DNA from 4 places in the Paenibacillus sp. FSL H8-0175 genome. Region 1 is predicted to be linked to each of the others. Evidence: predicted binding sites of a transcription regulator. Region 1 holds the regulator's gene; each other region holds the start of a gene.

Evidence for each region. Region 1 encodes Rex, which represses fermentation and respiration genes when NADH is low (regulators of the CRP and FNR family bind a similar motif). Its sites were predicted from a motif close to TTGTGAAATATTTCACAA; they were not measured.
Region 2: a site for Rex is predicted at 6,595-6,612, ahead of MHH46_RS03840 (flavocytochrome c). Genes of this name have one in related genera too.
Region 3: a site for Rex is predicted at 3,576-3,593, ahead of MHH46_RS16385 (cytochrome ubiquinol oxidase subunit I). Genes of this name have one in related genera too.
Region 4: a site for Rex is predicted at 6,165-6,182, ahead of nadA (quinolinate synthase NadA). Genes of this name have one in related genera too.

The regions. Positions count from the first base shown of each region.
Region 1 covers NZ_CP150299.1:4,732,023-4,740,467, forward strand. Annotated here, with positions in the region: gene asnS (asparagine--tRNA ligase) at 1-160, opposite strand, end outside; gene MHH46_RS21065 (acetate/propionate family kinase) at 182-1,390, opposite strand; gene MHH46_RS21070 (3-hydroxyacyl-CoA dehydrogenase family protein) at 1,387-2,259, opposite strand; gene MHH46_RS21075 (AAA family ATPase) at 2,393-3,895, opposite strand; gene MHH46_RS21080 (hypothetical protein) at 3,888-4,430, opposite strand; gene MHH46_RS21085 (DUF5590 domain-containing protein) at 4,829-5,260, opposite strand; gene MHH46_RS21090 (amidohydrolase) at 5,520-6,821, opposite strand; gene MHH46_RS21095 (redox-sensing transcriptional repressor Rex) at 6,808-7,461, opposite strand; gene dinG (ATP-dependent DNA helicase DinG) at 7,592-8,445, opposite strand, start outside.
Region 2 covers NZ_CP150299.1:872,648-881,092, forward strand. Annotated here, with positions in the region: gene MHH46_RS03820 (hypothetical protein) at 1-192, shown strand, start outside; gene MHH46_RS03825 (AraC family transcriptional regulator) at 215-1,156, opposite strand; gene MHH46_RS03830 (glycoside hydrolase family 88 protein) at 1,582-2,601, shown strand; gene gnpA (1,3-beta-galactosyl-N-acetylhexosamine phosphorylase) at 2,614-4,776, shown strand; gene MHH46_RS03840 (flavocytochrome c) at 4,860-6,383, opposite strand; gene MHH46_RS03845 (hypothetical protein) at 6,867-7,754, shown strand; gene MHH46_RS03850 (VOC family protein) at 7,896-8,285, shown strand; gene MHH46_RS03855 (aminoglycoside phosphotransferase family protein) at 8,320-8,445, shown strand, end outside.
Region 3 covers NZ_CP150299.1:3,684,161-3,692,605, reverse strand. Annotated here, with positions in the region: gene cydD (thiol reductant ABC exporter subunit CydD) at 1-981, opposite strand, end outside; gene MHH46_RS16390 (cytochrome d ubiquinol oxidase subunit II) at 1,050-2,066, opposite strand; gene MHH46_RS16385 (cytochrome ubiquinol oxidase subunit I) at 2,063-3,427, opposite strand; gene MHH46_RS16380 (hypothetical protein) at 3,979-5,826, opposite strand; gene MHH46_RS16375 (TetR/AcrR family transcriptional regulator) at 5,907-6,542, shown strand; gene MHH46_RS16370 (alpha/beta fold hydrolase) at 6,625-7,614, opposite strand; gene MHH46_RS16365 (class I SAM-dependent methyltransferase) at 7,871-8,445, opposite strand, start outside.
Region 4 covers NZ_CP150299.1:72,474-80,918, reverse strand. Annotated here, with positions in the region: gene MHH46_RS00370 (peptidylprolyl isomerase) at 1-929, opposite strand, end outside; gene hslO (Hsp33 family molecular chaperone HslO) at 939-1,823, opposite strand; gene MHH46_RS00360 (type III pantothenate kinase) at 1,871-2,638, opposite strand; gene nadC (carboxylating nicotinate-nucleotide diphosphorylase) at 2,635-3,510, opposite strand; gene nadB (L-aspartate oxidase) at 3,500-5,116, opposite strand; gene nadA (quinolinate synthase NadA) at 5,156-6,094, opposite strand; gene ftsH (ATP-dependent zinc metalloprotease FtsH) at 6,354-8,408, opposite strand.

The sequences.
Region 1 (8,445 bases):
CTTCTGATTTCACTACAACTCCCTGAATATAACCTGTACCATCGCGAAGCTGCAGGAACTGAATTTTACCACTGGAGCGCTTGTTGTTTACCCAACAACCGATAACAACACTTTCTCCAACATGTTCATTCACGTTCTTGATTACACTCTTGTTAGCCATGCCTTCAATCTCTCCTCTAATTTAGCCGTTAATTCCTTGCACAATACGGTTTGTATCACGTGCGATGACAAGCTCTTCGTTAGTCGGAACTACAAGCACCTGCACTTTGGAATCTACCGTAGAGATACGACGCGGGTCGCCGGAGCGAACTTTATTAGCTTCAACATCCAACTCAATACCCAGGAACGTAAGGTTATTTAGCAGTTTCTCACGTAGCAATGAAGCATTTTCACCAACACCAGCAGTGAATACGATAGCATCTACACCGTTCATAGCAGCCGCATAAGAACCGATATACTTGCGCAAGCGGTACTCATACATTTCAAAAGCTAGCGTGGAATTAGGCTCACCTTTTTCCATACCCTCAATAATATCACGCATATCACTGCTTACGCCCGAAATAGCTAGGAGTCCACTATGTTTGTTCAACATGGAGTTAACTTCGCCTACGGACAATTCTTCCTTGTTCATCACGTAAGGTACAATTGCTGGATCAAGATCACCACTGCGAGTCCCCATCATCAAACCTTCCAGAGGAGTCATACCCATCGAAGTATCCACAGACACTCCATCTTGAACTGCAGTTACACTACCTCCGTTACCGATATGACAAGTAATGATCTTCAGATCTTCCAACGGACGCTCCAAGTACTCCGCAGCAGCTTTGCTTACGAAGTCGTGTGATGTACCGTGTGCGCCATAACGACGAACTTTATATTTATTGTACAGTACTCTAGGAATCGCGTACATATAAGCTTTTTCAGGCATTGTTTGGTGGAATGCAGTATCGAATACAACAACCTGCGGTACACCCGGCATATTTACTTCAGAAGCCGTAATCCCCATCATTGCTGCTGGGTTATGCAGGGGTGCAAGGTCAAACAATTGACGAATTTTAGTCTTGGCATCAGCGTCCACAAGTGCGGAAGCTTTGAAGAATTCACCACCATGTACTACACGGTGACCCACAGCATTGATTTCTTTAATGGATTCAATAACGCCATGCTCTTTATCCGTTAGGCAAGCTAGAACTTTACGAATCGCTGTGTTATGCTCCAAAATTTCACTTACTTCTGTTACTTCAGCTTTACCAGTAGGTTTATGGTTCAGAATGGAGGAATCCATCCCGATACGTTCCACCAAACCTTTAGCCAAAACGGATTCATCAGCCATATTGTACAATTGATATTTTAAAGAAGAACTACCGGAGTTAATTACTAGAATATTCATATACGGTCACCATCCTTGTCGTACTGGAAGAAGCCTTCGCCTGATTTCATACCCAATTGTCCTGCACGCACCATCTTCTTAAGGATCGTGGAAGGACGATATTTCAGCTCACCATATTCACGGAACATATTTTCGAGTGCAGCAAGAACCGAATCCAGACCAAATCTGTCAGCCATTTCAAGCGGTCCATATTGGAATTGATAACCAATACGCATAGCATCGTCAATATCCTGTGCGGAGGCAACGCCCTCTTGCAGTACATGCATAGCTTCGTTGATAAACAAGCAAATGAGGCGTGATGTTACAAATCCTGGGGATTCATAAATCATTACACCTTTTTTCTCAACAATTTCATCAACAAAGGATTTTGTATCTTCAAAAGTAGCATCTGAAGTTTTCAGACCGCGTACAATTTCAACAAGATCCACTTTAGCTACAGGGTATATGAAATGCATTCCGATCACGCGTTCCGGATACATTGTAGAACTTGCAAGTTCAGTCAAGCTAAGTGTTGACGTATTGCTGGCAAGAATAATGTGGTTTGGACATACTTGATCCAGTTGATTCAATATTTTTTTCTTTTCTTCTAAATCCTCAACGATTGTTTCGATAACCATGTCACAAGAGCTCAGCTCTGCGAAATGTGTCACTTTTTGAATGCGGCTAAGAATCAGCTTCTTCTCAGCTTGAGTGATCGCCCATTTCTCCAGTTGCTTATCTAGACTTGTCTCGATCATTTCGTAGGAGTAGTCCAGTTTCTCAGGGGTTTTCTCCACCAGCAATACATCCAGGCCCTTGGCTGCCAGCATTTCGGCAATCCCTTGTCCCATTGTGCCACCGCCGATGACACCAATTTTCTTGAAATTCATAAAAAAGTCTCCATCCTTTCAGGTATCTATACTTTTGTATTGTACCTTGTCTGTCGCAAAAATTTATAAAGCCCGACATATAATGATATCTTAGCATGCCTGAAAAGTAAAAAAAAATAACCAGCATAAATATTTATGCTGGTAAACGCACGCTGTCACGAAATTGACATCGAAATTGCTCTCCAGAGAGCACTTCTTCCTTCATTAAAATGTCAAGGGAGTAATCAAATACATTTCGTTGCTTTTCAAGGTGGTCGTGAGTACGTACCATCAACTCGTCCAATATTTTACTGTTTTCCTTCATAAGCTCTTCAGTGGTAACCATTTCCAGCTTGGCAATACCCAACGAAGTCAATCCGGATTTCATCATGGTTTCGACAATATTCAGGGCCTGATCAAAATCGCCACGTGAACCTGTGCTTCGTCCGCCATAATACATTTCTTCTGCAGCCGCTCCACCAAGTGCGATCATAATCTGATCTTCGAGATAATCTTTGGTGTACAGATACTGCTCTTGCTGAGGATTGTGACGTACATAACCAAGGGCTTGCCCCCGCGGAGTCAGCGTAACCTGACTGACACTTCCCGGACGAAGCAGTTCTGCCATAATGGCATGTCCCAATTCGTGGATCGCCACACGTTTTTTCTCTTCGTGGTTAGTTTCTCTGTCCGTTTTTTCCCCCATCATAACCTTGTCAATCGCCATCGACAGATGCCGCTGCTCAACCTCTGTCAATTCCTCACGCATCATATAAATTGCTGCCTCATTCATAACACTTTCGAGCTGAGCACCGGAAAAACCATAGGCTTCTTCGGAAATTTTGTCGAGGTTCACATTGGCATGAAGCGGCTTATTTTGGGCATGCAATTCGAGAATCGATCTGCGGCCTTTTTTATCAGGCATGTCCACTTGAATATGACGGTCAAACCGGCCAGGACGCAGCAATGCTGAATCAAGCATTTCTTTACGGTTAGTGGCTGCTACCAGTAGAATGCGTGGTGTTTCGTTGTTATAGATCCCGTCCATCTCAGTCAACAGCTGATTCAAGGTCTGATCATATTCTCGCTGCTGTCCGCCCTCACGCTTACCGCCAATTACGTCAATTTCATCTATGAAAATAATAGCGCTTTGCTTGTTTTCCTTAAGGGCGCGGGTACGGGCATCCTTAAACAAATCGCGGATACGGCCGGCACCGACACCTACGTACATTTCTACAAACTCACTGCCTGATGCTGCCACAAATACAGAGTTCGTATAATGTGCTGCTGCTCTAGCCATAAGGGTCTTACCTGTTCCTGGAGGGCCTGTAAGCAGAATCCCTTTCAAAGGCCGAATCCCGAATTTGCTGATTTCCTCATGCCGGATCAAAAAATCCAACGCTTCACGAAGCTCCTGTTTTGCATTGTCTTGCCCGCCAATTTCTTCAAAAGTAAGCTTTGAAGGTCCATCCTTCTTGCGTTTCTTCCCGGCACCTGCATTTACCGCAAGTCCGCCTCTTAAATGAGCAATGATAAGTAAGGCCGTGAGCATCCCAGCAGCAATTACAATCGGGAATATATTAATGCCTAGAAAAGCCAAAAAAATAAACAAGACAGGAATAAATCCGATTAGAATTTCTTTAAGGTATTTAGGCATTATTCCATACCCCCAATGTCGCAGGTTTACGCGGCAAAATAATAAATTTGCTTTCTTTTCCATTACTCAAGCTTACATAGACATTATTGTCATCAATTTCTGTTGAGGCTATCACATTTTTATATTGCGGATATTGCGCTTTGAGTCCATCAAGTTCTGTGGGTATAAGTGTATATTTACGGCTCTCCATGGCTTCGGCTACAGAGAACATCGCTTTATCCCAGTATTCATCCAGCAGTTCACTGGAGTTCTGTTCTACATCAAGTTTTAGTGTACGTCCATCAATCATCGATTTTCCTTCTTGGGAGACGTACTGAACCAGTTCACGTAATTTCGTGCCTGGCTGGAGATCAAGTTTCAAAGTGACCTCATTGCGGTTAATACTGATATGAGAATTATTGACGCCCTCATATTGAGATACAATCTTCTGAAGTGGTTCCTGCATTGCAAACTGACGATACAAAAAGAAGCCACCAAACAATAGAGTAGCCGACAGTAGAGACGTTATCAGCACAGGTACAAGACGTAATTTCAAGAAACGTCCTCCTCTCAAAGATGACAAAATATAAAGCTCATTATAATAATTTATAGCTACTTGAGAGCTCATCAGAGAGACTGAAGTCTCTTATTGCTGTTCTAATTACAAGTAGTAGTATATCACAGGTGTATATACTAATTTCAAAATAAATGTGAATATATTTAAAATTTAATTTTTTAAATATTTCCATCAATACCAAATAAATTCCTCACTTTCGACAAAATCGGCCTTGATTTTTAATCAATCGGCCTATTTTCGTATGTGAATATAAGAGAATACTCGGTGATAACCACCCATTCAGTATATCACTTTTGTACATCAAATAAATGTAAACAAGCGAACTTATAATAAGTTCGCTTGTTTACTATGCCACCCTTAATTTCCTTATGTTCAGCTTAACTTTTAGGTAAACTGTAACCTTCGCCCATTCGGGACCCATCCGAAAAGCGATAAAATTGATAATAATACCGACCGCTCTGTTTATAAAAAAGCTGCCAAGCATACTCTCCGTTATATACTCCCGGCAGCAAGCGTTCAATCGTTATGTCCGGAAGATCAGCTTTGATAATGCCGCGTATTTGGGCTTCCGAGGTTCCTTTACTTAGTTCCTCAGCAAACACTGCGTCGTCGCCTTCAGCAAATTTTCCATCTACCGTAAAGCGGACCCAGACCATAAGAGCAGTCCCGGCTTCATTTTTCCCTGTTAATACCCAGTACACTGCATTTTCATCCCAAACCGATTTTTGTGCTTTGGTTACCTCTGTTAGACCCGCTCTGGTTTTGGCAACATCCTTAGCGATATCACGCTCGTTCCATTGATCTTTCATAATATAGGCATAGAACTGGATAAGTCCAAACCCCAGGAGCAGAATCAGAACTGACCCCAGGAGGATCCATTTTTTCCTTTTCTTCAAGGTACAGCTCCCTTTCTAGTAATATATCTTTTTTGATTATATAACACACCCGCGCGTTTATCCAAAATTTCATAATTTTCTAGCTTTCCCAGCCTTAAAAATACACAAAAGGCCGCAACTTTTGCTAAAAGCAAAAAGTCACAGCCTATTATTTATTCGTTATTCTCCAGACTTAACGCTTCAATAAACCTTCGAAGGCTTCTTGCGCTTTACGCCGGATAGCTTCCTCATCCAGGGTTAAGCATTGTCCATGCTTGATGACCTGTTTACCATTCACCCACACATGCTCAACATCCTTAGCGCTAGCAGAGTAAACTGCATGAGACAACAGATCTGTGTGTGGCAGCAAATGCGGCTGATCGATATCAATAGCAATGAAATCTGCTTTCATCCCTCCAGCAAGTCTGCCTACATTATTTAAAAAGATGGACTGCGCGCCATATTCTGTAGCCATACGCAGAGCTTCTGGAGCAGGGACAGCCGTTGGATCACCGCTGACACCCTTATGAATGAGAGCTGCAAGCCGCATCTCTTCAAACATATCCAAGTTATTGTTGCTTGCCGCGCCATCCGTGCCAAGAGACACCTTCACACCAGCTTTTAGAAGATCAGTAACCCGAGCCACTCCGCTAGCCAGCTTCAAATTACTGCCCGGATTATGAGATACACCCACATTATGGCGAGCCAAGATCTCAATCTCTTCATCATTTAAATGAACACCATGTGCAACTATCGAGGGACGTGTGAACATTCCAAGCTTCTCTAAGTGAGCTACAGGACGCAACCCGTAATCCGCCACATTTTGTTCCACTTCACGTTTCGTTTCGGACATATGCGTATGCATTGGTAAATCCAGATCATGCGCTGCCTGCACGAACTTAACCAGGAAGTCAGGAGGGCAAGTATAAGGGGCGTGTGGCGAGATCATAGTAGTAATTCTACCGTCAGCCTTTCCATGCCAGTTACGGGCAAAAGAAATCGCTTCCGCAAGCTTGTGATTCTGTACATCCTCTGGACATAACCCGATCACACCACGCATCAATACGGAACGGATACCTGATAACTCAGCTACCTCGGCTACTCGGTCCATATGATCATACATATCGAGGAAGGTCGTAGTTCCACCCTTCAGCATTTCCAATACAGATAAGGAGGTTCCCCAGTATACATCATCACCGGTGAACTTTTCCTCCATTGGCCACATCTTCTCCTGAAGCCACACTTGTAGCGCTAAATCATCTCCATATCCACGCAGCAAAGACATCGCCGCATGACCGTGTGTGTTTACAAGTCCAGGCATGAACAGCAGACGGCTGCCATCAACCACTTGCACTCCAGCTTCCATCTGAGGCTCTTCTTTTCCTATGTAAGTGATTAAATCATCTTCAATAGTCATATATCCACTCAGAACCGGCTCATCCGTTCCCGGAGTCAGAAAATACCCGCCCTTAATTATCGTTTTATTGTTGTTCATGTTCACTTTCTTCCTTTCCATCCCGCAAGTAATAAGCAAGACTTTGCAGATCAGTTGTAAAATCAGCTGCATGCACCCGGATATTCGGTGGTGTCTTCAGAATCACAGGGGCAAAGTTCAAAATCGCTTCAATCCCAGAAGAAATGAGGATATCTGCTACATTTTGAGCTTCTGAATCAGGTACGGTAATAATGGCAATGCGAATACCTTGCTCACGAATTGTGCTGCCTAGTTCATCCATCGGTTGCACAGTAAGTGAGTTGATCTTACGTCCAACCTTAGGAGCGTACGAATCAAATATAGCCGTGATTTTCATAGTATCTTTGAGATATGCATTGTAATTAGACAAGGCATGTCCGAGATTACCTGCTCCAACTAAAGCTACATTAAGCTGTTGATCCAGCTTCAGGATATGACGGATTTTCTCAATAAGATACGTTACATCATAGCCGATACCTTTTCTGCCGAAGTCACCAAAATATGCTAAATCCTTACGAATCTGTGCGGGATTAAGATCAAGCTTTTGCCCAAGTTCCTGAGAGGAAACTGTTAATATTTCGCGATTCTGGAGATCATTCAAAAAACGCAAGTACACAGGCAGTCTGCGAACAACGGCTTCTGATATTTTATCCGATTTCATATTTTTCCTCCTAAAAATAGTAATGTTCTTGTGAAAATCCATATTCAAACGTCTACCTCTCCTTATTAAGGACGGTACTGTAACACACCGCCCTTAAGGATAAGGAGGAGCTAAACTGAAGACGAGCGTTTTAAGAAGCGCCGCCATCCTCTAGCCATTCCGCTATGCGTGGGACCATTTGATCAGTAAGCATATGCTCCATTTTGGGACCAGGCAATGAATAAAGGAAATACTTCCCGTAATGAGATTCAATAACCCTTGTATCATAAACAATAACTATTCCGCGATCCTGCGCCGTGCGAACCAGTCTTCCGAATCCCTGCTTAAAACGAATAACCGCTTGAGGAACAGATAATTTCATGAACGGATTCTTCTTCTGGGCCTGTAATAACTCCGACTTCGCTTCCGCCAACGGGTGATTCGGCGGTTGAAATGGAAGTCTCACGATGGCCAGGCAAGTCAGTGCTTCACCTGGAATATCTACACCTTCCCAGAAGCTGCTCGTCCCCAGCAATACGGATGCTGCACTGTCCTGAAAGCGGCGGATCAGCTTGCTCCGGCTGCCACCTTCCACGCCTTGACCAAGCACCGTAATCTCTTGTGAGGCTAAAGCCTCTTTAAGCGGATCATATACCTGACGCAGCATTTTATAAGAAGTAAACAGAACCAGCATCCGCCCACGTGTTGTTTTAGCAGCTTCCGATAATGACTGTACGAGTGTATCGACAAATCGAGCATCGCCCACACTGCCCTTCACACTAGGAAAATCACGCGGTATAACTAGCAGTGCCTGCTCGCGATATTTAAAGGGAGATGGAAGGAGTGAGGTCATTAGACGTCCCTCTTCTGCAGCTTCGTTAAGTCCGAGATTATCAATCATAAATTGAAAAGATTTATCTACAGATAGCGTCGCCGAGGTAAGCACGATGCTTTTTTTCTTATCGAAGAACAACTCTTTAAGCTGGATGCTAACATCCACAGGGA
Region 2 (8,445 bases), 3.3 Mb from region 1:
CATCATTCAAGTTATCCTACTTGGAACCAGATTCATGTCATAGGTTTGTATTTGGAATCAATTTTTCTATATAAAAAAGATTTCTCAAAAGGGCTGGCACTGACCCACAGCATTTCATTTGAAGAAAACTTTGCGCAGTTAAAGAAGATAAGAACCATGTTATATAAAACAATCGGGAGAAAGATGATCTAGAATAGATCAATGGATCAATGGATCATACCCACCCCGTAAACTCCAATATAGACGCTTTAGCGGATTGTGCTTCGGATTGTGCGCCTTTACGCCATTGTTTAGGTGACTCACCCATAAGCTTGGAGAAACATCGGTTGAAGCTGGATATGGACTGAAAACCGACTTGCTCAGAGATGGAGAGAATGGAATCATCCGTACTTTTTAACTGCTTGCAGGCCTCTTCAATACGGGTACTGTTTAGGAAGTCGAGAGGTGCGGACCCCATAATCTCATGGAATTTCCTGCGGAAATGAGTAGTACTTAGGTGGCACAGATCAGCTAAAAAATCGATGGTAATCGGCATCATGTAGTTTTTAGTGATGTATTCCAGAACGGGTGAGATGACAAAATCGCCCTTCAGGCTATGCTCTGTGTCTTGATTAACCAAGGGTTCATTCCGGGAATGAATTCTAAGAAGCTCTATATAAAGCGATAATAATAAGCCGTAAGCACTTTCTTGATAGTAAGGATTTTTTTGTTTCAATTCCTCTACGACCGATGTCGCAAGGGTATATACCTTGGGATGTTCCTCTTTATTCAAAATACAGTTTATTCCCTTAATTGCCCACAGATTCGGCTCAAAGTTGCTGTAAGCGCTTTTGAAGGATTGCTGAAAAAGCTCCTCAGGCGAAAAAAAGATATAAGACCACAGACTGGCTTCATTCGGCGAACTATAAGTTGTATGAGGGAGATACCTAGGGATGAAGGTCACATCTCCGGCTTTAAAAGGCACAGATTCTCCTTTGATCTCCATGATGCCGCTATCCGAATGGCAAATGCCAATCTCCAAATGATTATGGAAATGCAGATGTTCACTTTTAATATCAGAAATCTTCCAACGTTCACCACTTAACAGCAAGATAGGAAAGTTTATCGGTAAGCTGTAGTGGCGGTATTCAATGACGGGCTTCTTTTTTCTGGGCATATTCTCAATACTCCCATTCTTATTACGTAGGTTGAGTAGATTATAGGTTAACGTTATATCAAATTCAACTATATAAAGAGAACTTGATATTATACAATTTGGGAAAAAAGTGGCGGAGGAGAAGTTTGGAACTGTAGGAGCGTTAGCGTCCGCCTTTGTCTGCAGATTTCCACCGCGAAGAGCGGTATAAAATCAAGAAATTCTTACGACAACAGCGGCCGGAAGTCCAAATATTCTCTGTAGTCACGGCTAATTCCAAGATATAGCGAACAAAAGTTAATGGTTGAAATTGCACAGTTTAGTTATGAATATGCTTAGAATCAGACCATTTTACTACTTACAATAGAGTTAGTAAAGCGTTTACAATATGGACGGACAGCTCTCAAGCGCCTTTGGGGGCGTGTGCGAAAGAGAGGAGAAACAAGATGCTTCAATTAACTTATGACAGAGAAGAGATTTTAAGGGTCATCGACAAAGTGGTCAGAAAAACAATGGCGATGGATTTAACATGGGACTGGCCTTGTGGTGTGGCTTATTATGGGGTAACCAGAGCTTATGAAACTACTGGAAATAAAGAGTATTTGGATATGCTTGTCCAGTGGGCAGATGAATATATCGAGCTGGGTCTGCCGGATTGGACGGTAAATACCTGTGCCATGGGCCATATGCTGATCACTTTGTATGAGGAAACAGGCAATCAGAAATATTGGGATATTGTGATGAGTAAAGTAGATTATCTGCAGAACAATGCGCTTAGATTCGGAGATCATGTGTTGCAGCATACCGTCTCTATTTCTAATGATTTTCCAGAACAGGCATGGGCGGATACCTTGTTTATGGCGGCATTTTTCCTGCTCCGTGTAGGAAGCAAATTAAAGGATCAGGAAATGATTCAAGATGCCTTGAATCAATATTATTGGCATATCAAATACCTGCAAGATCCTAGCAGCGGGTTTTGGTACCATGGCTACAATAATGTGAAGCAGGATCACATGTCTGGACTATTCTGGGGCAGAGCGAATGCTTGGGGCGCATACACCATGTCGCAAGTTAAAAAGCTTTTGAAAGAATGGTATCTGTATCCGCAGTGTATGGACGTGGAGTGTTCGCTGCGCGATCAGCTGGCCGCACTCAAGCTGGTGCAAACGGAGAACGGCCTGTGGCGGACAGTACTCGATGACGAGGAGTCTTATGAAGAAGTATCCGCGTCTTGCGGTATTGCGGCTGCTATGATCAATAACGGCAATCCGCTGCATACCAAATATGTGCAAAAAGCCCTGAAAGGTATTTTGAACAATATCAGTGAAGATGGACGGGTACTGGGTGTCTCTGGCGGAACAGCGGTTATGAAGGATCGGGAAGGATACCGCAATATTCCAAAAGACTGGATTCAAGGCTGGGGGCAAGGCTTAGCATTAGCTTTTCTATCCGATATGCTTAAATAGGAGGGATCCAAGTTGTCCAAACAAACAACGGGGGCCTTTACACTGCCGGGAGAATCCGGTTATGAGGCATTGACCCTGGAATTAGCTGAACGTTGGGGTGCCGATGTCATCCGTGACAGTGACGGCACACAGTTGTCCGATGAGATTATCAACGCAGGATACGGCATTTATTCTACAATCTGCATCATCAGAGATCATAACGAATGGGCGTCCCAGAATTCAGATAAACTGCAGCAGAGTTTTTTAATAACTAATCCGAAGGTAGCGGTACAGGATTATTTATCCATCTATCTGATGGAGGATTTTTTTGCTGAACAATTCCGAGTGAATGATTCCAAAGAGGCGTTTAAGTACTGGCAGGTTTTTGACCGAACGACGGGCGAAGAGGTTCCAAGAGAACTGTGGAATTATGAGCGGGAATCGGGAAATGTAGTCATTACCGGAATAACGCCTTGGCATAAATACACAGTCAGCTTCATGGTCTACCGGATTTGGGAAGAGATCTCCATGTACAATCACACCACGAATCACTGGGAAAAAGAGCATCTGATGCAGATTGATCCCATCTATGTAGAAACGCAAAAATATTTACTCCATTGGATAGAAGATTGGTGTCATAAGCATAAGGAAACAACAGTGGTTCGGTTCACCTCCCTCTTTTATAATTTCGCCTGGATCTGGGGCAGTGATGAGCGCAATCGCCATTTGTTCTCGGACTGGGGTTCATATGATTTTACGGTAAGCTCAAGGGCGCTTGATCTGTTTGCCAAAAAATATGGGTATTCGCTCACGGCTGAGGATTTTGTGAATGGTGGGAAATATCGGGTCAGTCATATCCCGGCGCAGCAGCGGAAGCTGGACTATATGGCATTTATCAATGATTTTGTCATCGAATTTGGTAAGCAATTAATTGATATTGTGCATAAGCACGATAAGCTGGCGTATGTCTTCTATGATGATAGTTGGGTTGGCATGGAGCCTTACAATGACCGTTTTGAGGAGTTTGGTTTTGACGGGATGATTAAATGTGTGTTCTCAGGGTATGAGGCAAGGCTTTGCTCTGGTGTAAAAGTAGATACCCATGAGATTCGGCTGCATCCCTATTTATTTCCGGTTGGATTGGGAGGGCTTCCTACGTTTATGGAGGGAGGTAACCCTACGCTCGATGCCAAAAAGTATTGGATTAATATCCGGCGCGCCTTGCTCAGAGAACCTATAGATCGGATTGGACTGGGCGGATATTTGCATCTTGTAGAGCCTTATCCGGATTTTTGTGATTATATCGAAAAGATCGCGGATGAATTCAGAGAAATTAAAGAGCTGCATCATAAAGGCAAACCGTATCACATTAAGACGAAGGTAGCCATTTTGCACGCTTGGGGCAAATTGAGATCGTGGACCTTGTCCGGGCATTTCCATGAAACGTATATGCATGATCTGATTCATATCAATGAGGCTTTGTCCGGATTGCCGATTGAAGTCCAGTTTATTGATTTTGAAGATATCCGTAAGGGAGTATTACAAGAGTGTGATGTAGTGATCAATGCCGGCTCGGCAGGTTCAGCATGGAGTGGTGGAGAATATTGGAGTGACCATAAGTGCGTGGACTTACTGACAGAATGGGTTTATGAGGGCGGTACTTTTATAGGTATCAATCAGCCTTCGGCGCTTGATGGTTATGACAGCTTTTTCAGAATGGCACATGTGCTTGGTCTGGATGAGGATACAGGCTCCAAGGTAGCTCATGGAAGATGGACATTTGAGGCTAGAGATGAGCAAGGTTTAGTGCCTGAAGGAGCCAGCATAACACCTAAAAATAACATCTATCTTACGGATGGCTCAGCAGCGGTATTGTGTGAAAAGAGTGGGATGATAACATTGTCCACCCATGCCTTTGGTAAAGGAACGGGGATCTACCTGCCTTCTTTCACCTTAAGCTTTGAAAATACAAGATTGCTGTTAAATGTGATCCGTTTTGCCGGCAATGAGTTAAAGGAAACAAAGTATATTACGGATAATTTATATACAGAGTGTGCTTATTATCCAGAAAGTAAAATACTCGTCGTGATTAACAATAGCGACCAGCTTCAAAAAACTACGATCGATACGGAATATGGACAACAAACCCTGGAATTAGATCCGTTTGATACTATTATCCGAACTATTGGCGATTAATCCCATTAAAAAAGCTCAAGCCAGCGGCTAACTTGCCGATGCTTGAGCTTTTTGCTGTGAGGCCTATAGTATCTGTTATCTACTTATTTTGCTTTTATGAATTCAGCAGATTTGATCCCAGCTTGACGACCAAAAATAATGATTTCTGCAACAGAGTTGCCGCCAATCCGGTTTTGTCCGTGTAAGCCGCCTGTAACTTCGCCTGCCGCAAACAGACCAGGGATAGCTTCACCATCTTTATTTAGAACCTCTGTGTTCGTATTGATCTTCACGCCACCCATGGTGTAGTGAATCCCAGGAGCAATTTTAATAGCGTAGAAAGGACCAGTGGACAGGTCATTGTCCATTCCTGTAGTTCTGCCAAATTCGGCATCCTTTTTATTCTTAACGGCGCTGTTCCAAGTATCAAGCGTTGTTGCCAGCTTATCCTCTGGAACACCGATTTCTTTGGCCAAAGCTTCGATGGAATCCGCCTGAATCACGAAGCCCATTTTGTCATATTGTTCAACAGCCTTCACACGGGATTTAACACCGGAATCAAAGACCAGCGTAGCTGCTTTTTCAGGCAGTGTATTGATGGAAGCTGTTACTTTATCACGGGTATCCAATTCATTGGTGAACCGTGTACCTTCACTGGAAACAAGGATAGCGCCTTCCCCACGAACAGCTTCGCCGATGAGGTAGGATTTTTCTTGCTGCACAGTCGGGTGAACTTGGATTTGATCCATATCGACGGTTGTGCCGCCGAGTTTCTCAATCATCTTGATGCCGTCCCCGGTACTGCCGATTTGGTTAGTAGTAACGTAGCCTTCCAAGTCAGGTCTTACTTCGGAGATCAAATCCATATTGGCACCGAATCCGCCAGTGGTTACAACGACAGCATCTGCCGTAATTGTTTTTTCCTCTGTTTGGTTAAAGAGGACCTTGACGCCATTTACTTTGCCATCTTTTTCAGTGATTTCTTTGACATCAGCATTCACGAAAAGTGGGATTTCTTTCTCTTGTACGTTTTTTACTAAACCTTTGACAAGGTATTGACCCACAGCAGAGCCATCTTCAGGACGGTGTGTACGTTTTTCGTTCATGCCGCCTGTAATGGTGATATTGTTCAAGCGGATTCCGATGGAATCCAGCCAATCGATCGCACTCGCGGAATTATCAACGAAGAAACGAAGCATTTCTTTGTCGTTAGTGTCATGGCCACCTTTTAATGACTCTTCATAAAATAAATCATTGCTGTCTTCAATGTTTTGTTCTTTTTGGAATTTCGTTTCAGAAGCGTTCATCCCCGAAGAGGATTTGGTTGTGTTCCCGCCGGCAACCGGCATTTTTTCCAAAATAACAGGGTTCATGCCTTTCTCTTTGGCCTCAAGCGCCGCGGACATTCCCGCACCACCCGCACCGACAATGATGATATCATATTTATCTTTTAATTGATCGAATGGTGTGTAGCTTGCTTCAGATGCCCCGGAGACGGCTTCAACTTCTTTTTTCTCGTTGTTATTACTCTTGCTCTCGTTCACCTTGTCGTTTCCATTACCGCAACCTGCGGTAACGAGCATGACAGAGAGGACGAGACTCAGAGCACCAGCTGCTTTCTTTTTCATTGTTAACCCTCCACTTTTATATTTCTCTATTAAGATGTACCAAAAGAACCCGACAAAAAAGAAAGGAAGTATCAGAGGGAGTTGGAAGTGGAGAAGCGCGCGCGTCGCTGTTGTTCTCCAAACTTCAAATCTTCTACGGTTACGTCCACAGTTTCCATCGTTATTCTCTTTAGTTCATCTTCTTATTAAGTATACCATCAATCATGATTATTAGTGAAAGTTTTCACAAATTATACAAGTCGTCTATTCTAACATAGGGTAACGAAATATTGAGCGGATTAGGCGGAAAATGGACCATAAACCATATAACTAGAAGATTTGGCGTGAGATTTTCTCACTGTAGAAGTGGTAACTGTCACGGATTAGTAAAGCGGTTTTTGTTCTTCTGGATTTTTAAATGGTAAAATGAGAGTATTGCCTACTAGTCAATCCGGAAAGACTAACATGAGACATAGGAACAAATTCTAATTAATAGGTGAGAATATGGAATTTAATAACGTAATAAAAGAAAAAGTAAAAGAAGATAACTATAAAGTGTTTGCTTTACTAAGCCGCTATTTGAATAATACCCCCGACTTTATTAACAAAGAAGAAATTGAAGAAATCGTAAACTGTGGTGTATCTTATGAATACGCTTTTGGTTTAATGCTGGCTGCTGCTTTTGGGATGGATACGGTTGATAATGTTGATGATAAGGAATTGTTCAACCAATATTTTAGCAATATGCTTCATAAGCTTGATGCAAATGAATATTATGACAATCCATATTATAAAAATATCAAGATACCAACTATAAAGATTAATAATAGTGAATTAAAATATGAAAAATATAAACCTTTTGAAGGTTTTGTTTGCAATGATATCATCCGGACAGAAGAGGGAAGACAAATTCCTCAGGTTGGTTTTTTTCAAACTGAATTCATGTTCCCGGCTGTCTTGGAGAATGAAAGAATCTGGATGACGATCACACCAAATGAAATAGAAACAATGAAAGAAGCTGTTCATAAAGCGTTTGGGAATGTTCTTACATTTGGGCTTGGACTTGGCTATTATGCTTATATGGTTTCTGAAAAAGTTAATGTTGAAAGCATAACGGTTGTTGAAAAAAATCAAGATGTCATTGATTTATTTAATAAATATGTACTGCCACAATTCAGTAATGCTCACAAGATCAGGCTTATCCAAGCAGATGCTTTCGAATATGCAGAACAACATATGTCTAAGGAAAAATATGATTTTGTATTTACGGATTTATGGCATGATGTTTCTGATGGAATGGATATGTATTTAAAAATGAAAAAGTTTGAAAAGGAAAGCCCGGATACTGTATTTATGTACTGGATAGAACAATCTATTTTATGTTATTTGTAAAAATACTTTTGCCCAGTAACTAAGCTCTGTAGAGTTTCTACAGGGCTTTTTATTATTTTATAGTTCATTTCATAATTTTAAAGCCTATGTTACTATTTCTATAACCGTAAAAGGAATATTTTAGAATAGTAGGTGTATTTTATGGAAATCGGCGCGATCACTTTTTTTGTGAAAGACATGGAAAAGATGGTTACCTTTTATCGTGACGTCATGAAAATAGCTATAGAATGGGATGGTGGCGTATTTACCGGGGTTCAACTGAAGAGTGGTGTATTCTTTAATTTGTGTCAGCGGGATGCACTGAATATGTCACAGCTAACCTATCCCAGAGGGATAAACGGGACTATGGAAATTTCATTTGGCGTTCCCTCACCTGAGGACGTTGACAAGGAATTTGAGCGTCTGGTAAAGGCAGGAGCGACTCCTGTAAAAGAACCTATTTCGCAGCCCTATGGGTTGCGTGAATCTGTTGTAGCTGACCCAGAAGGAAATTTGCTTGAGATCGTAGCGGGCATTCCAGAAGAATCATAGAGTCTATACAATCATCCGAAAGGAAGACCCATTTTTGAAAACTCCTATATCTATCATAAATTGGCTAGAGCACAACGAAATCATAAACGACTTATTAAATCAGGAAGACAGCTTAACTGCGCATACAATGGATCAAGGATTTGAAGCTGAGGTCATGAGG
Region 3 (8,445 bases), 1.0 Mb from region 1:
ATTAGCGTCCCTGCTCCCCCCTGCCGTTTCCTCAAGCATCTGTTCCACCTTACGAACCGCACCCATACTTGTCCGGCCACTGTGAAAGGCCGTTCCCGTATTCTTTAACAGGTTGTAAAACTCGGGAACGAGCAGCAAAACGAGAAAGGCGGTGTGGAACGTCATAGCTTTGAAAACGAGCAACTGGATGGCCAGTTCAAGAGCGACAATGCCAATGCTAAGCATTACGATCGATTCCAGCATGAAGGTATTCGTAAACGCAATCTTCAAAATGCCCATTGTGGCATCACGATAACCCAAGCTACTGCGCTCGATCTCCTGTTGCTGACGGTAAGCCCGTCCAAATATTTTCAATGTCACCAGTCCTTGAAGAGAATCCAGAAACGTCCCTGAGAACTCAGCCAGTTGCGCATATTTTTCTTCGGATTTGTTCTTCGTTTTCAGCCCTACCAAAATCATGAATAGCGGGATGAACGGAGCAGTAAACAATAGAATGAAACCTGTGTTGGCATGTTGGATAAATGTAACGACCAAAATCAGAACCGGGATGATAGCAGCTTCCATCATACGCGGCATGTATTGACTGAAATAACTATCGGCCTCATCCACAGCATCCAGAGCAATACTGACCTTTCCTCCCGTCTGTCCACGAAGGGTTGAAGGCATGGAGGCATGAGTCAAGTTTTGCAGCACGGCAGCGCGCATATTTGTCTTAGCAGTGGCAGCCATATGTAAGCCAACTATACCGTTTCCATAAGACAACAGTGTGCGTACAGCCATAACAGTTAGAAGTATGCCGAGCAACAGGATAACCGATGAAAATGAAGCTTTCTCGACAAAAATCCGTTGGACTGCTTCAGCAAGCAGTCCAGCCTGACTCACAATAGCTATACCGAGCGCGAGCGAAATGATTGCGAGGAGAGCCCTGTTTTTCCTTTGTGAAGACATTTGTTGAGAAATCAGACTGGATTTCCTCTTCACAGATCACACCTCCCTTATCTATAGGCTTGTAGGGAAACCTCAAACATGCCGTAATGGATTAAACAGCTTTATTTTTTCCCTTTTACATAATCCGCATCAAACAGGAAGAGTTTGAAGACCAGAATAAGGGATGGGATCAACAGGCATAGACCGCCGATAAACACAATTACTAACGCTAAACCCATTGCCGGTGAAGTTGCACTGCTCTGAATCGTGATATACGGATCAAGAATATAAGGGTATTGCCCAATCCCATAAGCGAAAAAGGCACAGAAAAACTGCAACATGACGCATATTAAAGCTAATCCGTAACGGCGTCCGTTATATAACAGCCACATCGCGATCATAAAGAAAGCAACGGAAAGTGCCAGCAACCACCATAAATCCATCATATTTTGAAAATGGCGCTCATTGTGTTGACCCAAATAGATAAATGCTGTCAGTGCGAGGATTATCGTCGGTGTGCTCCAAAACAGGGCGTAGTTGCGCATCAGCTTCAACGCGGAATGATCCTCCGCCCGAGAAGCGTAAAATGTCAGAAATGAGCCGCTAATGAACAAAACGGACACGATTGCCAGTCCAACGATACTCCACGATAACGGATTGGTAAACAGCGCCCAGTAATCCAGAGAAACCGTCTCCCCCTGCTTCACGATAAAGCCGCCTTCAGACAAAGTTAGCGCCACTGACAACGATGCTGGAATAAGCAAACCTGTAGCTCCGTACAAAAAAAGATATACTATGTTTTTCTTGGAACCGTAATTTTCAAAAGCATAGAATGAACCGCGAATCGCAAGAAGAATCACTGCAATGCTTCCCGGAACAAGTAACGCGGAGCCATAATAATAGGCTGTGTCCGGAAAAAATCCGACGATGCCAATATAGAAAAAGATAAAAAATACATTTGTAATCTCCCATACGGGTGATAAATATCGGGAAATCAGACGATTAATGAGATGATCCTGCTTCGTTAAACGTGCATAAAAGGCGAAGAAGCCCGCTCCGAAATCAATGGAAGCTATAATTAAATAGCCGTACAAAAACAGCCAGAGCACCGAGATGCCAATCAATTCGTAACTCATCATTCAGTGCCCCCCTTTTCCGCAGATTGATTAGGATGATCCTTCATCCATTTCTCCATCTCAGCTTCTGCCGGATTATTGTTGAACAAGCGTCTTAGCACGATTACACACATACTGCCGAGTACGATGTACAAGAGCAATAAGGCGAAGAATATAATTCTTACATTCGGTGAAGACGTGGCCGCCTCCTCAACACGCATATATCCACGGATAATCCACGGCTGTCGGCCAACCTCTGCATAAAACCATCCCAGCTCAACAGCCAGAAAAGCGAGAGGGGCGCTCAGTGCGATGATGCGAAGCATCCATTTGTTAAGCTCATTACGCTTTTTCCAGAACACAAACAGAAAATATAGAAACGAAATCGCGAGCAGAGTAAATCCGATTCCGACCATTAAATCAAACAGATAATGAACGAGAAGCGGTGGCCATTCTTCCTTGGGGAATTCCTCGAGCCCCGTCACCTCTGCATTAAAGTCTCCAAAGGCCAGGAAGCTGAGCAGCTTCGGCAGATGAAGAGCCCCTAGAACTTTATGCTCTGCATTCAGCCATCCCAATAGCACCAAATCCACACTGCTGCTCGTCTCAAAATGCCACTCTGCCGCTGCAAGCTTCTCTGGCTGATGCTCGGCCAAAAACTTGGCGGACACATCACCGGCTAACGTGTTCAGCAAACCGAATAGTAAAACGACTGCCATCATTAGATTTAAAGATTTTTTGTGGTATGCGGACACACCTTTTCTCAGCATCGCGAAGGCTGCAATCCCGGCTAACAAGGCAGCTCCAGTCAAATAGGCCGAGCTTAATACATGGAACACTTTGGAGAACGTCGCCGTATTCAGCATCGCTTGCACCGGGTTAATCGCTGTGAATTGGCCTGCTTCCATGACAAAGCCCTCAGGCTGGTTCATGAATCCGTTCACCGTCGTAATAAAAACGGCAGACATGCCTGCCCCGGCGACAATCGGTATCGTCAGCAGCCAATGGATATACGGATTTTTGAAGCGATCCCACGTATACAAATAAATGCCCAAGAAGATAGCTTCAAAAAAGAACGCGAACACCTCCATGAATAACGGAAGTGCAATGACATTCCCAGCCAGTTTCATAAAATTCGGCCATACCAGGGCCAGCTGTAGTGAAATCGCTGTACCGGTCACGACACCAACCGCCACAGAAATGACAAATCCTCGAGACCACCGCTTTGCCATAAGTGTATAATGGGGGTCCTTCTTCCGAATCCCGATAAACTCTGCTATAGCGATCATTAGCGGTATACCGACGCCAATCGTCGCAAAAATAACGTGGAACCCGAGAGTCAAGCCTGTCACCAGCCTGCTCCATAGCACCGTATCAATTGCCATTCTTTAATGCTCCCTTCAAAACACTGTTCATTTTTCTATGATTAGGCCTGCTAACTGTTGGCTGCATTCAATATCAGGTTTAGCAAGGTTCAGCGACATCGTTGCCTGTTCGTTTTAGTATGACGTTCATCGTTCTTTGCTATGTAAAAAGAGAAAAAATTCACAAAGCAAGAGTTGGCGAGCCCGATTTACCTGATACTGAGCAGTCAAAATTATAATGTGACCTAATGATTAAAATCATCTTATCTTAAATTGCAAGTAATTCAATCACAGATATCTCTTAATCCCTAAACGTTCAAGAAAGGGTCAAATCTTTCTGACAACTCAGTGAATAACACAAAAAGTACCCGAAGGAGCTATTGATTGATTAGTGCATATGTGATGTCACAAGTTCCCTCCTACTTCGATGCTGGCAAAAAAACGATATTTTCTCATTTTGAGCCGTAATATATCCCCTTTTTTGCAACAAAAAAACACTGACTCAAATCATCAGTGTTTTTTGAATTAAAGCTAATTTCATCTTTGTCATGACAAATCTTGAACTGCTACTATCATTTAGTACGACCGTAGAAAAAAGAATACCCATCTGATTTCCCAAGCTTAGTCGTCTCCGTTCCGTCCACTTGCTTGACCGCTTTCAGCAACGATACAATTTGCGTATGCATTAGCTTTGCATCAAATTTGTCCATCTCTCTGTTGTCACTATCCACGAGCAGATAGTCGGGCATTGGAATGAAACCAATCACCGGTATCCCTGCTTCAAATAAGGGCTGACTCTCTCCAAACTCAAACTTGTTATGTCCACGCAATAATACAGTACGTGTGCTATCTGTCTTTTCAATAGCCTTCAGCCAAATGCCTGCCATCATTTCATTGCCTGCATAGGTATATTCTGTACTTATTTGTCCAGTTGGACCATAATGACCCGTATCATCGTCCTTCCACTCCATGCTACCTAAATGCTCGACCGTAATTCCAGCTACAGCTTTTAAATGGCCATTCTTGCCATCCCACAGCTCTCGATGCCCCTCCATCCAGGTGGAAGTTGCCTGAGAGGACCCTTTGAACTCCGGTAATCTAAAATGCCCTGTCACAAAAGCAAATATCATCGTACGTTCCGGCTGCTCCTGCTGTAAGTAACGAATCATAGACAGCATGCCCACAGCGCCATTCTCCTCCACCACATTTATCCCATCCGTATGAGTATTTACGATAATTGCTTCGTCTTTATTCTTACCGTCAATTTTCACATAAAAGGATTCTGTTGGGGCATCTTTTTGTATTTCCGCTTCTAAAATAACCGTACCTTCTTTATGCTCCTGAGCTGCGCTGATCACCTTTTTCCCTTCCGTTTCATTAACCCAAATCGCAGGGATTCCAGCATAATCGGTGGTAAAAGGCACATATTGCTCTTCAACCTTATCGTCAGATACCCCTTTCCAGACTAAAACAACAGCTTTTACGCCCTTTTCTTTCGCTTGCTCCAATTTAGCTTCTTTTAAAGCTGTAGTGAGGACCAGATCGCCTTCATTTGGGGCAATTTGGTTGTCCATTGGTGATGAATCCCGCATATTCATAACGATCCCACTTGGAAAATTTCTGAAATTCTCAATTTCAATGACAGCAATTTTTCCGCTGGCCTGGCCATATTCACCACGCTTCGTATACACCAGCTCCCCAGTTACACCTTTTTCGTCAGTTTCCCCGGAATAGGGAAAAGCTGAAGAGACATGAATTTCTTGCTGATCAATCATTAAAGTACTGTTCTTTTCTTCCCATCGGTCAAAAGTATAGCGATCACGATAAACTTGCAGCCCCATATCCGATACCTGCTGCTTCAGCCAAGCAATAAACTGATTGTGACCCTCAGAGCCGGTTGTACGGCTTCCAAAAGAATTCATTACTTCAATATCTTTGAGCATCACTGCTGCAGAATCCAATTTGCGTTCATCGATCGTCACTGTCGTATCAGCAGCTAATGCTACAGGTGTTGTAATAGGTTTTGCATAGATTCCAATACCCCAAAGTGCAGTAACGATAAGTGCAGCAATGCTGAATAACACTTTACGAACCACTAGAAACGGAGTAACTCTTCTGCTTACCTTTTGCCCCAAGAGTCCTCTCCATATGCCCGCTATGATCAGCAAGAGGATAGAAAGCGCAAGCAGCCAAAAATTTCTTGTGATTAAAAATAACCCTTCTGCCACCATCGCACTAATAAATACTACATGTAACTTCTCACGCTTCTTTAATAGTAAAAAAGAGATGCCTAATTCTGCTAACAAAAAGATAATGGTCATGATCGAGATTACCGTTTCTTTGCCAATGAATACCGTAGCACATAGTGCTAGGATCAAAAGCAGCACCACTGACAATCGTCTATATAAGATTTCTAACATGACGCCCTCCCATTTTAACTAACGATTATTTTGACATTACATTTGTAATGCCTTATGGTTTTAGCATATTGAAAATACTCATGAAAAACAATGAAACGAACATCAGAATGTACAAATGGAGGGGAAATGTCATCTCAAATCATGAATTATACAGTCCAAATACCTCTAAGCATCGTTCCAATAAAGAAACCAACCGTTTGACAAGAGAAGCCATCTGTACGGCATTAGTCTTCTTGATCCAGGAACAGCCTTTTGACAAAATCACCATCACCGATATTGTGAAGCGCGCAGGGGTTTCTCGAACAGCCTATTACAACAACTATTCCTCCAAGCAAGAGATCCTGGTGGATTTGGTCGATTCGCTTATTTTCGAAATTAATCAAAGACTCTTACCTTACACCAATGAATTAACAGGCAAAGCTAAAGAACCTCAAAAATTTATCAAAGTGCTTTTTGAAGTTATTTTTCAGCAGCGGAACATCTACAAAGCACTTCAGAGTGCAAAGTTTGATCATGTAATTCTGGATTGCTTGAATGAAATGATGCTTTCTACTGCTCATGACAAAAGCGACGAGAATGTGTACCGAATATACTTTAAAGCGGGGGCCCTCTATAATGTTCTCCTTAAATGGATACAATCAGACTTTGCAAAATCCATAGACGAAATGACCAAAATTTGTCTTGAGGTATACCATACTCCAATGTCCCAGGAATAAGGTTTAAAAATCGTGTTTATAAATGAAAAAACAAAGAAACCACGGAACCAAGTTCGGCTCCGCAGTTTAATTATCAACCCTACTATTGAATTTGAATTTGTTTCATGTACTCTTTGAATGCCTCAGCGATTTCTTTGTATTTTGTATGATGCAGATAGTGGGACCCCTCCATTGGGATCATTTTGCCCTGTGCGGATTGTTTGACTTGCTCCTCATGCAGCGGAATCCACTGTTTATTGTGCTCGTTATTCGATTGAACGAAGAGAAGCAGCGGCAAGTCATTTGGCATTGTGATTTTTTCTCCATTTTTGAAATTGGAACCGAGGTGGCCCAGTTCATTCATCAACGTTGGATTGGTCGCGACTTGATTCGAAATCAAACGCATCTGTTCTTTGGTATGCTCATCGAACGCAAGCGATTCATAGGGATCTCCGCTCACTTTTTGGACCAATCTCATTAGACCTGATTTTTGAAGAAATTTCATGGCGTTCAAAGGTAATTTGACATCCATTCCGGGTTGATTGGGAACGCTGCTATCGATGCCGACAAAAGCAAGAACTTCATCCGGATATGTGTTCACATAGGTCGCTCCGTAAAGTCCCGCGATGGAATGTCCCATTAGAATGTAACGGTCTAAACCCAGTTGCTGCACTGCTTCGTGAACCTCACTTACTATATTCTCAGTCGTTCTCTCCTTCTCGGTTTCATCGCTCAAACCATAACCGAAAGGCTCGACCACCACGACTTTATAATTAGGGGTAATTTCATCGATCAGCAATTTGAAATCAAGTGCAGGCGTCGGGGTTCCTTGTCCCGGTAGGAGTACAACAGTTTGTTCTCCACTGCCTTGAATAAGCACATTCATCTTTTTCCCATCCACATTGACATACTGGCCATACGATTCGATTTTCTTTTTCTCTACCCCGTCGCTGATTGCATCAACGATAAAAACGATGCCCATGAACAGCACGAGCGCCCCTACAATACCTCCGATTATTTTTAACCATAGGTTCCGTTTCTTGTGGCTCTTAGTCCCTGTTGTTTTTATTTCCACCTTATTTGCCACGTTCATCTCTTCCCTTCCTTGTCCCTGTATCTGAAGTGCCGCCTTGACGACATATTCAAAGTGTAATCAATCAAGATGTACTCTTCGTGACGACAATATGAACGGAATATGAACAAGCCCAAAAAAAAGAAGTTTTAGATTAACATCAAATCGGAAATGAAATAATGTTCTTGTCCTTTACTCAAAAAGCAGCGATTCTCATTAGAGATCGCTGCTTTTTATTGTATACTTCATTTAATATGTGTAGGTTCTCACTATTCTATTATTTCTCAGCACAAATCATGAATATCGGTGTTGACCGGTTTAAGACTTGCTGTTTCTCATCCAGAATTTTTGCGTTCAAATTCTCTTCAGCAAAAATATTAACGAAGCCTTCTTTTTTGAGAGTCCGTATATCCCACTCGGGACGCCTTTCTCTGGTCAGCGGCAATACAAGACTCAGACGGTCTGTCTCCTCTATGTCCTTATGATGCGGGAGTTCACCAAAGCCCTTATCTACATAGTTTTGCTGATCCTCTACTCGCTTTTGCTGCATCTCTTCATCCCAGAGATGGCGATTCCAGTTGGCATCAAAAACCAGCAGCCGTCCCCCAGGCTTAAGTACTCTTCTCCACTCTTTGTAGGCTGACTGCGGATCGGTAAGGCTCCAGGTGACATTGCGGCACACGATCAGATCGAAGCTCTCCGCAGCAAAGTCAAGCTTGTGCGAATCCATCTTGCGGAAAGTAACGGTTACACCTTCACGAATGGAGTGGGCAAGTGCTTCTTCCAGCATATTGTCGGTGCAATCGATCGCAGTAACCAGATGCCCGGCACTCGAAAGAATCACAGAGAAGA
Region 4 (8,445 bases), 2.5 Mb from region 1:
TTGTCAATATTTATTGATACCTCATATTTATTGCGTAAATCGCTTTCCACCTGCTGCAAGGGAGGGGCTTGCTCCAAAGCCAGCTCTTGACGTACAAGCGCCCGAATTTCTTTCTGATCCGGCATTTCTGGAGAGTGAATACTCTCCAAGCGGATAATGGCGAAGTCTTCCCCTGTCTCGATTGGACCGGCTATATCACCCACATCCAATCCAGCGGCAGTCTTTAACATTCCCTCTGGCCAAAAAGGGTCATCTTCCTCTACTTTGCCTAAACTGCCTCCGTGCTGCCGACTCTCATCATCAATAGACACTTCCCTAGCCAAATCAGCGAAATCCTCACCCTGTTCCAAGCGATCCATTACCTGCTGGCCTTTCTCATAGGATGAGACCTTGATCATAGAAAGCTGCATTTCCTTTTTTGGAATGAAGCGCTCGGCATTTTGCTCTAAATAAGCATCTATATCGGCATCACTGATTGTAATGCCCACCGTGGCTATCGCTTGTAAGGACAGACGATAAGCTGTCTCTGCGAACACTTCCTGACGAGATAATCCGAGCTGAGATTGCATTTGAGCATAATATTGCGCTTCTGATTCGTACCCAACTATAGTGCGTGCCAGTTCCTGCTTAACCTCATCGTCTGTCACGGTAATTCCTAATGCCTTAGCTTCCATGTTCACGACAATATGGTTAAGCATACTGATTAACACTTCTTCTCCATGCTTTTTTTTGAGCTCATCCATCCACTGCTGATCCGTTATCGGTTGTCCGCCTGCAGTCGCTACATCCGGTGATTCATTGTCTGTTGTATCTCCTTTAAGAAGGGCCATGGCGCGCAAACTCCAGAATAATAGACCCCCGAGCATTAAAGTTGCAACAGCTAGAATAATAACCGTATTGCGAAGTGCACGTTCCTGTCTCGTCATCATCCCAATACCCTACGAATTCGCTTGTTCTAAAATGACCTGTAAATCGTCCTTATTGAAAACATAAGCCTCATTGCAAAAATGGCATACGACTTCAGCCTGTTCATCTTCTGCAATTAATCTCTCCAGTTCATCCCGTCCTAAGCTAACCAATGTCTGCTCTACCCGCTCACGCGAACACTGACAAGCAAAGTTAATATCCAGTTCATCCATAACCACTGCATCCGGCAACAGGTAGCGCAGCATTTCTTCTGGCTCCAGCCCCTGATCGAGAAGCGCTGTTACAGAAGGCATCGCCCCTACAGCTTTTTCAATCTCTGTGATCTCCGCATCAGTCAGACCAGGAAGAAGCTGAACAATAAATCCTCCAGCCACAATTACTGACTCATCGGTATCTACCAGTACACCTAGGCCGACCGCAGCTGGAGTTTGCTCAGAAACCGCAAAATAATAGGTAAAATCATCGCCAAGCTCCCCGGAGATAATAGGAATACTACCTCTGTACGGCTCTTTCATACCTAAATCTTTTATAACATCAATGAACCCTTCAGTTCCCACCGCTCCAGCTACATCCAGCTTCCCCATGCTATTGCTCGGTAAATGAATGTGAGGATTATGCACATAACCACGCACTTCTCCCAATGCATTGGATTCTGCAACGATTTGTCCGATCGGTCCATTCCCTTTAACCATAATACTCAGCTTCTCACTACCCTTGAGCATAGCGCCCATCATGGCTGCAGCGGTAACTGTACGTCCCATTGCGGCTGTAGCCGTTGGATACGTATCGTGTCTGCGTCTCAGTTCTTCAACCAATTCAGTTGTGCGGACAGCAAACGCTCTCACTTTACCATTAAGAGCCGTGCCGCGGATTAGTCGATCCTTCTTTTTTTCCATTGGGTGCATAGCCCTCCTATCTCTTCGCCTTTTAGGCTTCTTTATCTTTATTGGTTACGATCGTAAATAATTCTTAATCCTTCTAGCGTTAACATAGGATTTACTTCATCGATACAGTCCGTTTCACCCGCAATTAGCGAGGCAAGGCCTCCGGTCGAAATAACCTTCAGTTCGGGAGCGTTCATCTCGACTTTAATTCGTTTAACAATGCCCTCAACCTGACCCGCATAGCCAAAAATAATCCCGGCCTGCATCGCGTGCACCGTATTACGCCCGATGACCTTTTTAGGCTTCTCCAATTCAATTCGCGGCAGCTTAGATGCCCGCTGGTATAATGCCTCCGTTGAAATGCCTAGACCGGGGACAATCGCGCCACCAAGATAATTAGCACCTGCATCAATGCAATCAAAAGTCGTAGCCGTACCAAAATCAACAACGACAAGTGGACATTTGTATTGTTCAATCGCAGCAACTGCATTAACAATCCGGTCTGCGCCAATTTCACGCGGATTCTCATAACGTAAGTTAAGCCCCGTCTTAATCCCTGGTCCAACAATCAATGGGTCTTTCCCTATATATTTAATACACATATCCTCAATAGTCTTAACTAGTGGCGGAACAACCGAAGATATAATTACACCTTCAACGTCTTTGACAGATATACCTGACATGTGAAAAAGATTGTGTATCATTACTCCATATTCATCCACGGTCGATTGACGCGCAGTACTTAGCCGAAAATGATGCAGCAATTCGCGTTTTCTATATACACCGAGAACAATATTGGTATTACCGATATCGACAGCAAGCATCATGACAAAGGCCCTTCCTTCTTGGCATTAAGGTCTAGACTGATATCCAGACTGGAGAAGGAGTACGTAAGGCGCCCGACAGAAATCACATCCACACCCGTTTCAGCAATCCCGCGTAAGGTTTCTAACGATACATTGCCAGAAGCCTCTGTCTTAACATGCGGAGCTTTCGATTTAATCCTAGCCACGGCTTGCTTCATCATATCGTTAGACATGTTATCGAGCATTATAATATCAGTACCTGCTGCCAGCGCCTCTTCGACTTGCTCTAAATTCTCGGTCTCCACTTCGATGCTCATCGTATGCGGGATGTTCTTCCGGGCACGACCTACAGCCTGCCGAATACCACCCGCGCCTTTGATATGATTATCCTTGATCATAACTGCATCATATAAGCCAAAACGGTGATTATAGCCTCCACCAATACGAACAGCATATTTCTCTAGCATCCGGTGACCTGGTGTAGTCTTACGTGTGTCCACTAGACGAGTCGGTAATCCCTCCAGCACCTGCACGAAAGAAGCTGTACGTGATGCCACACCCGAAAGACGCTGCATCAAGTTAAGCGCAAGCCGCTCACCTGTTAGAATCGCATGTGTGCTGCCCTCAACCTCAATAATTACAGTCCCTTTGGTTACAGCTTGACCTTCCTCGACAAGGGCTGTAAAACTAAGCGTCGGATCCACAATTTCAAAAACCAACTCTGCAATTGGGATGCCACAAATTATCCCGTCTTCCTTGGCATGAATAATCCCTTTGGACTCATGGCCCACTGGAATCGTCATCTGCGTGGTTACATCTCCGGAACCAACATCTTCCCGCAACCAGGCCTTGATGGATTGTACTAGCTCTTCATTGTAACCATTAAACATCATCGCTTAATTCCTCCACTATTCCCAGTTCGCGAATTTGAAGCAGGTGCTTACGCCACTGATCATCATCCCGCTGCGGATAATCCTCACGGTAATGCGCCCCGCGGCTCTCTTCCCGTGCCAGAGCAGACTCTGTCACAAGCAAACAGCAGGTCAGCATATTAGCAAATTCATATTCCTCACGTTTGGACAAAGCTGATCCAAAGATTGGCAGCTGTCGTTTTAATTCATCTAGTCCTTTAAGTAACATCTCTTCGTTACGACGTAGTCCGGCATATCGAACCATTACCTTCTGTAGCTTCAAACGACGTTCCACAATAGCTTGAGTTGGCGAATCTACACGTCCCTCGTTACTGTTAACCGATAAAACATCACGGTCCAGCGGGGAAAGCTCATGAATCCGATCAATAATACGCTGTCCGAATACAATGGCCTCAGATAATGAATTACTAGCTAAACGGTTAGCGCCATGCAGGCCTGTGGAGGAAACCTCTCCGCAAGCAAACAGACGTGGGATAGTGCTCTCTCCATTCAGATCGGTCTTAATCCCCCCCATCATATAATGCGCAGCGGGAGCCACTGGAATCCAATCACTTGTAATATCCAGTCCATAGCCCATACATGTCTCATATATTGTGGGAAACCGATGCTTCACCATCTCTGGAGATTCATGTGTAATATCCAAATAAACGAACGTTGATTTAGTATGTTCCATTTCACTTACAATAGCTCGTGCTACAATATCCCGCGGAGCCAGCTCAAGCAGGTCATGATAACGTTCCATGAACCGTTCTCCATTAATATTGCGCAAGACTGCTCCTTCCCCGCGCACAGCTTCGGAGATTAAAAATCTAGGAGCTCCCGGGTAACTAAGTGCTGTAGGATGAAATTGAATAAATTCCATATCTCGTATATGAGCGCCAGCGCGATAGGCGATCGCTACTCCATCTCCTGTAGCTACTTCTGGGTTGGTAGTGTATCGATATAATTGTCCTGCTCCACCAGAGCACAGAATGGTCGCATCCCCTTGCAGGAACAACCTTCCACCACCGGGCCGTTGCAATAATGCGCCTACACATTCTCCACCTTCAGTGATGAGATCGATAACATAATGATCATCCCAGACCTCAATATTCTCATGTTCGGCTACCTGTTCCGCCAATGCACGAACAATCTCATAACCTGTAGCATCCCCATTAGCATGTAAAATACGGCGGTGGCTGTGTGCACCTTCCTGAGTCAAAGCCAGTACCCCATCTTCCTTATCAAACAGAGTTCCTAAGCGAATTAACTCATGAACGCCTTCCGGCCCTTCATTAACAAGTGCATCGACAGCTGTTGAGGAGCAAAGACCTGCTCCGGCCATTAAGGTATCCTGCCGGTGGTAAGCAGGGGAATCATCCTCAGCTATAACAGCTGCGATCCCCCCCTGTGCATAGCGAGTATTACTTTCCATTACTGATTTCTTTGTGATCATTATGACACGCCGATCTTCACTGGCTTTAATAGCTGTGAATAACCCGGCAATCCCTGAACCAATAACAATACAATCTGTCTTTACCGTAGGAATATCCCGAAGATCAAAATCAACCAAATATTGTGGAATCATGACCGCTTTTCACCTGTTTCAACGAAAGAGTAGCGCATGCTACCGGACTTGTAGCATGCGCTCTAGGGATGTTCTGGCTTTGTCGGCGACAGCAGGCGGTACATAGATTTGTGGCTTCATCGTCTCCAGGCATTTCACCAGTTTTTTTAGATTATTAACTTTCATATTAGGACAAACAAGAAATTTGGTAGCAAAATGGAATTCTTTATCTGGACTATCCTTACGAAGCTGATATCCGGTACCATCTTCCGTTCCAACGATAAATTGCTTACGATCCGATTTCCGGCAATACTCCAGAATTGATGTAGTGCTGCCTACATAGTCACCCATGGCGACTACTTCAGGACGACACTCTGGATGAACTACAAATTCCGCATCTGGATATTTTGCTCTCATTTCTACTACATCTTTGACGGTCAACATGTCGTGAGTGTTGCAATAGCCTTCCCAAATAATCAGCTTCTTGCCCGTCTGATCTTGTACATATTGACCAAGATTCTTATCTGGGACCCAAATAATCTCTTCGGCGTCAAGGGATTCGATTACTTTCACAGCATTAGCAGAGGTACAACAAATATCGGTTTCTGCTTTAATCTCGGCGGACGAGTTGATATAAGTGACTACTTTAGCATTTGGATGTTGAGCTTTTAGCTTACGCAAACCGTCTACATTGACCATATCTGCCATTGGACAGCCTGCACGTTCATCAGGAATAAGGACGGTTTTGTTCGGGGCTAGAATTTTTGCACTTTCCCCCATGAAATGAACACCGCAGAATACAATAACTTCTGCATCTGTCTCTGCAGCCTTCTGAGCGAGTAAAAAAGAGTCGCCCCGGAAATCGGCAACCTCCTGAATTTCATCACGTTGATAATAATGAGCTAAAATGATTGCGTTTCGTTCCTTTTTAAGCTGTTCAAGACGTATACGAAGTTCTCGATTCTGTTCCTGCTTGCGCTCAAGCGCCAGAGCTTCCACCGATTGTTCTCCCCCTTAAATCCTCGCGGCTTTTCGCCGACATGATGTTATCAAATGGCATGCGCCATCATGGTGAAAAAATGAACATGCTGATATAAATAGTAAGTAATATTAATCACTAATGTACACAACGTTCCAGCCTCTGTCAATGTAACTGGACAGGCTTTAAGGCATAGAATCCCTTAAAAATTAAAATAAAAAATCCGGAGAACAGTTACGTTCTCCGGATAAATTTACATCATATGAATGGTGGACCCAATTAGGTAAGGCTAGTGCCCCCACCTTTGTTGTCATCACCGGAACCGTCATTACCCTCAGAATCAGGGTTATTCGGGATATCCTTCGACAGGTCAGGAAGTGTGGACTGTTCATCCTCAGGCTTGCCTTGAATGCGAACTCGCACATCACCGATATTGTCGATGACAGGCTCGCCAACTTCATGGGCAACACCTTCGCCACCCTCTGGTTTACCATCCTCGGAAAGGAATCCTTGTTCAATCAGTTGTGTGATCTGATCAAGCTCAAGTGTTTCTTTCTCAAGTAATGTATTGGCAATCAAGTGCATTTCTTTGGAGTGTTTGATCAACAGATCTTTACAACGTTCGTAACTCGAAGTAATAAAGTTCTGCATTTCCTGATCAATCTCATAAGCAATGGAGTCACTGTAATTCTGTTCATGCCCAATATCACGACCCAAGAATACTTGACCTTGAGAAGATCCGAACTGCATAGGTCCAAGCTTATCGCTCATACCGTACTCCATAATCATGGCACGCACGATGCGCGTAGCCTGTTGGAAGTCACTGTATGCACCCGTACCGATCTCACCAATAAACAATTCTTCAGCAACACGTCCACCAAGTAATCCAGTAACCTTATCCAAAAGCTCCTGTTTGGTAACGATCATCCGATCTTCCTTCGGAAGCATAATAACATATCCGCCTGCACGTCCGCGTGGGATAATAGTAACTTTATGCACCATATCGGCGTGCTCAAGGAAGTAACCTGCAATAGTATGGCCTGCTTCATGATAAGCTACAATACGTTTCTCGCGGTCACTGATCACACGGCTGCGTTTCTCAGTACCTACGATAACACGGTCAATAGCTTCATCCACTTCAATCATGGAAATATCTTTACGGTTACGACGTGCAGCTAGCAAAGCTGCCTCATTCAGCAGATTCTCCAGATCAGCACCTGTGAATCCGGTTGTGCGTTTAGCAACAACATCCAGTCTTACATCTTTCGTAAGCGGTTTGTTACGAGCGTGAACCTTAAGTACAGCTTCACGGCCTTTCACATCAGGACGGTCAACCGTAATTTGACGGTCAAAACGTCCTGGACGAAGCAATGCCGGATCAAGTATATCAGCGCGGTTAGTCGCCGCTACAATAATAATGCCTTCGTTACCACCGAATCCATCCATCTCAACCAGCAATTGGTTAAGCGTCTGTTCACGCTCGTCATGTCCGCCACCAAGACCGGCGCCACGCTGACGACCCACAGCATCAATTTCATCAATGAAGATAATACATGGAGCATTCTTCTTAGCATTCTCGAACAAATCACGTACCCGAGAAGCACCGACACCCACGAACATTTCCACAAAGTCAGAACCGGAAATACTAAAGAAAGGAACGCCAGCTTCACCTGCTACCGCACGGGCAAGCAATGTTTTACCTGTTCCCGGAGGACCTACAAGCAATACGCCCTTAGGAATACGTGCGCCGACAGCTGCAAATTTGCGTGGATCTTTTAGGAACTCAACGACTTCGACAAGCTCTTGCTTCTCTTCGTCCGCCCCTGCTACATCCTCAAAGCTGATTTTCTTCTTCTCTTCATTATATAACCGAGCCTTGCTCTTGCCGAAATTCATGACTTTACCGCCGCCACCTTGCGCCTGGTTAAACAGGAAGAAGAACAAGATGAACATAATTACCAGTGGGATAATTGAAGAAAGGAATGTCAGCCAAATGCTGGTACCTTCCATTTTCTTCTGAGTTAATTCAATCCCATTAACATCACTGGCTTGAATCAGTTCATTGATAGCGGCATCTGTAGGAGGAATATATGTGGAGAAGCTTTTCGATTTAGTATCGGCAGGCAGCTCTCTATACTCACCTGTGACCAGAAAGGCATTACCCTCAAACTGAACCGTCAAATCCTTCACATTGTTGTTCTTGATCTCCTGCCGTAACTCGTCGTATCTAGGGAAATCGGCGGCTTCATTTCCATTGCTCACAAACTGGACAATACCCACCACGACTAAAAATAAAATCAAATAAAAACCAGAATTCCGGATGAACCGATTCATCCCCTACCTCCTCTCACAACACTCAAGTTATTGTACC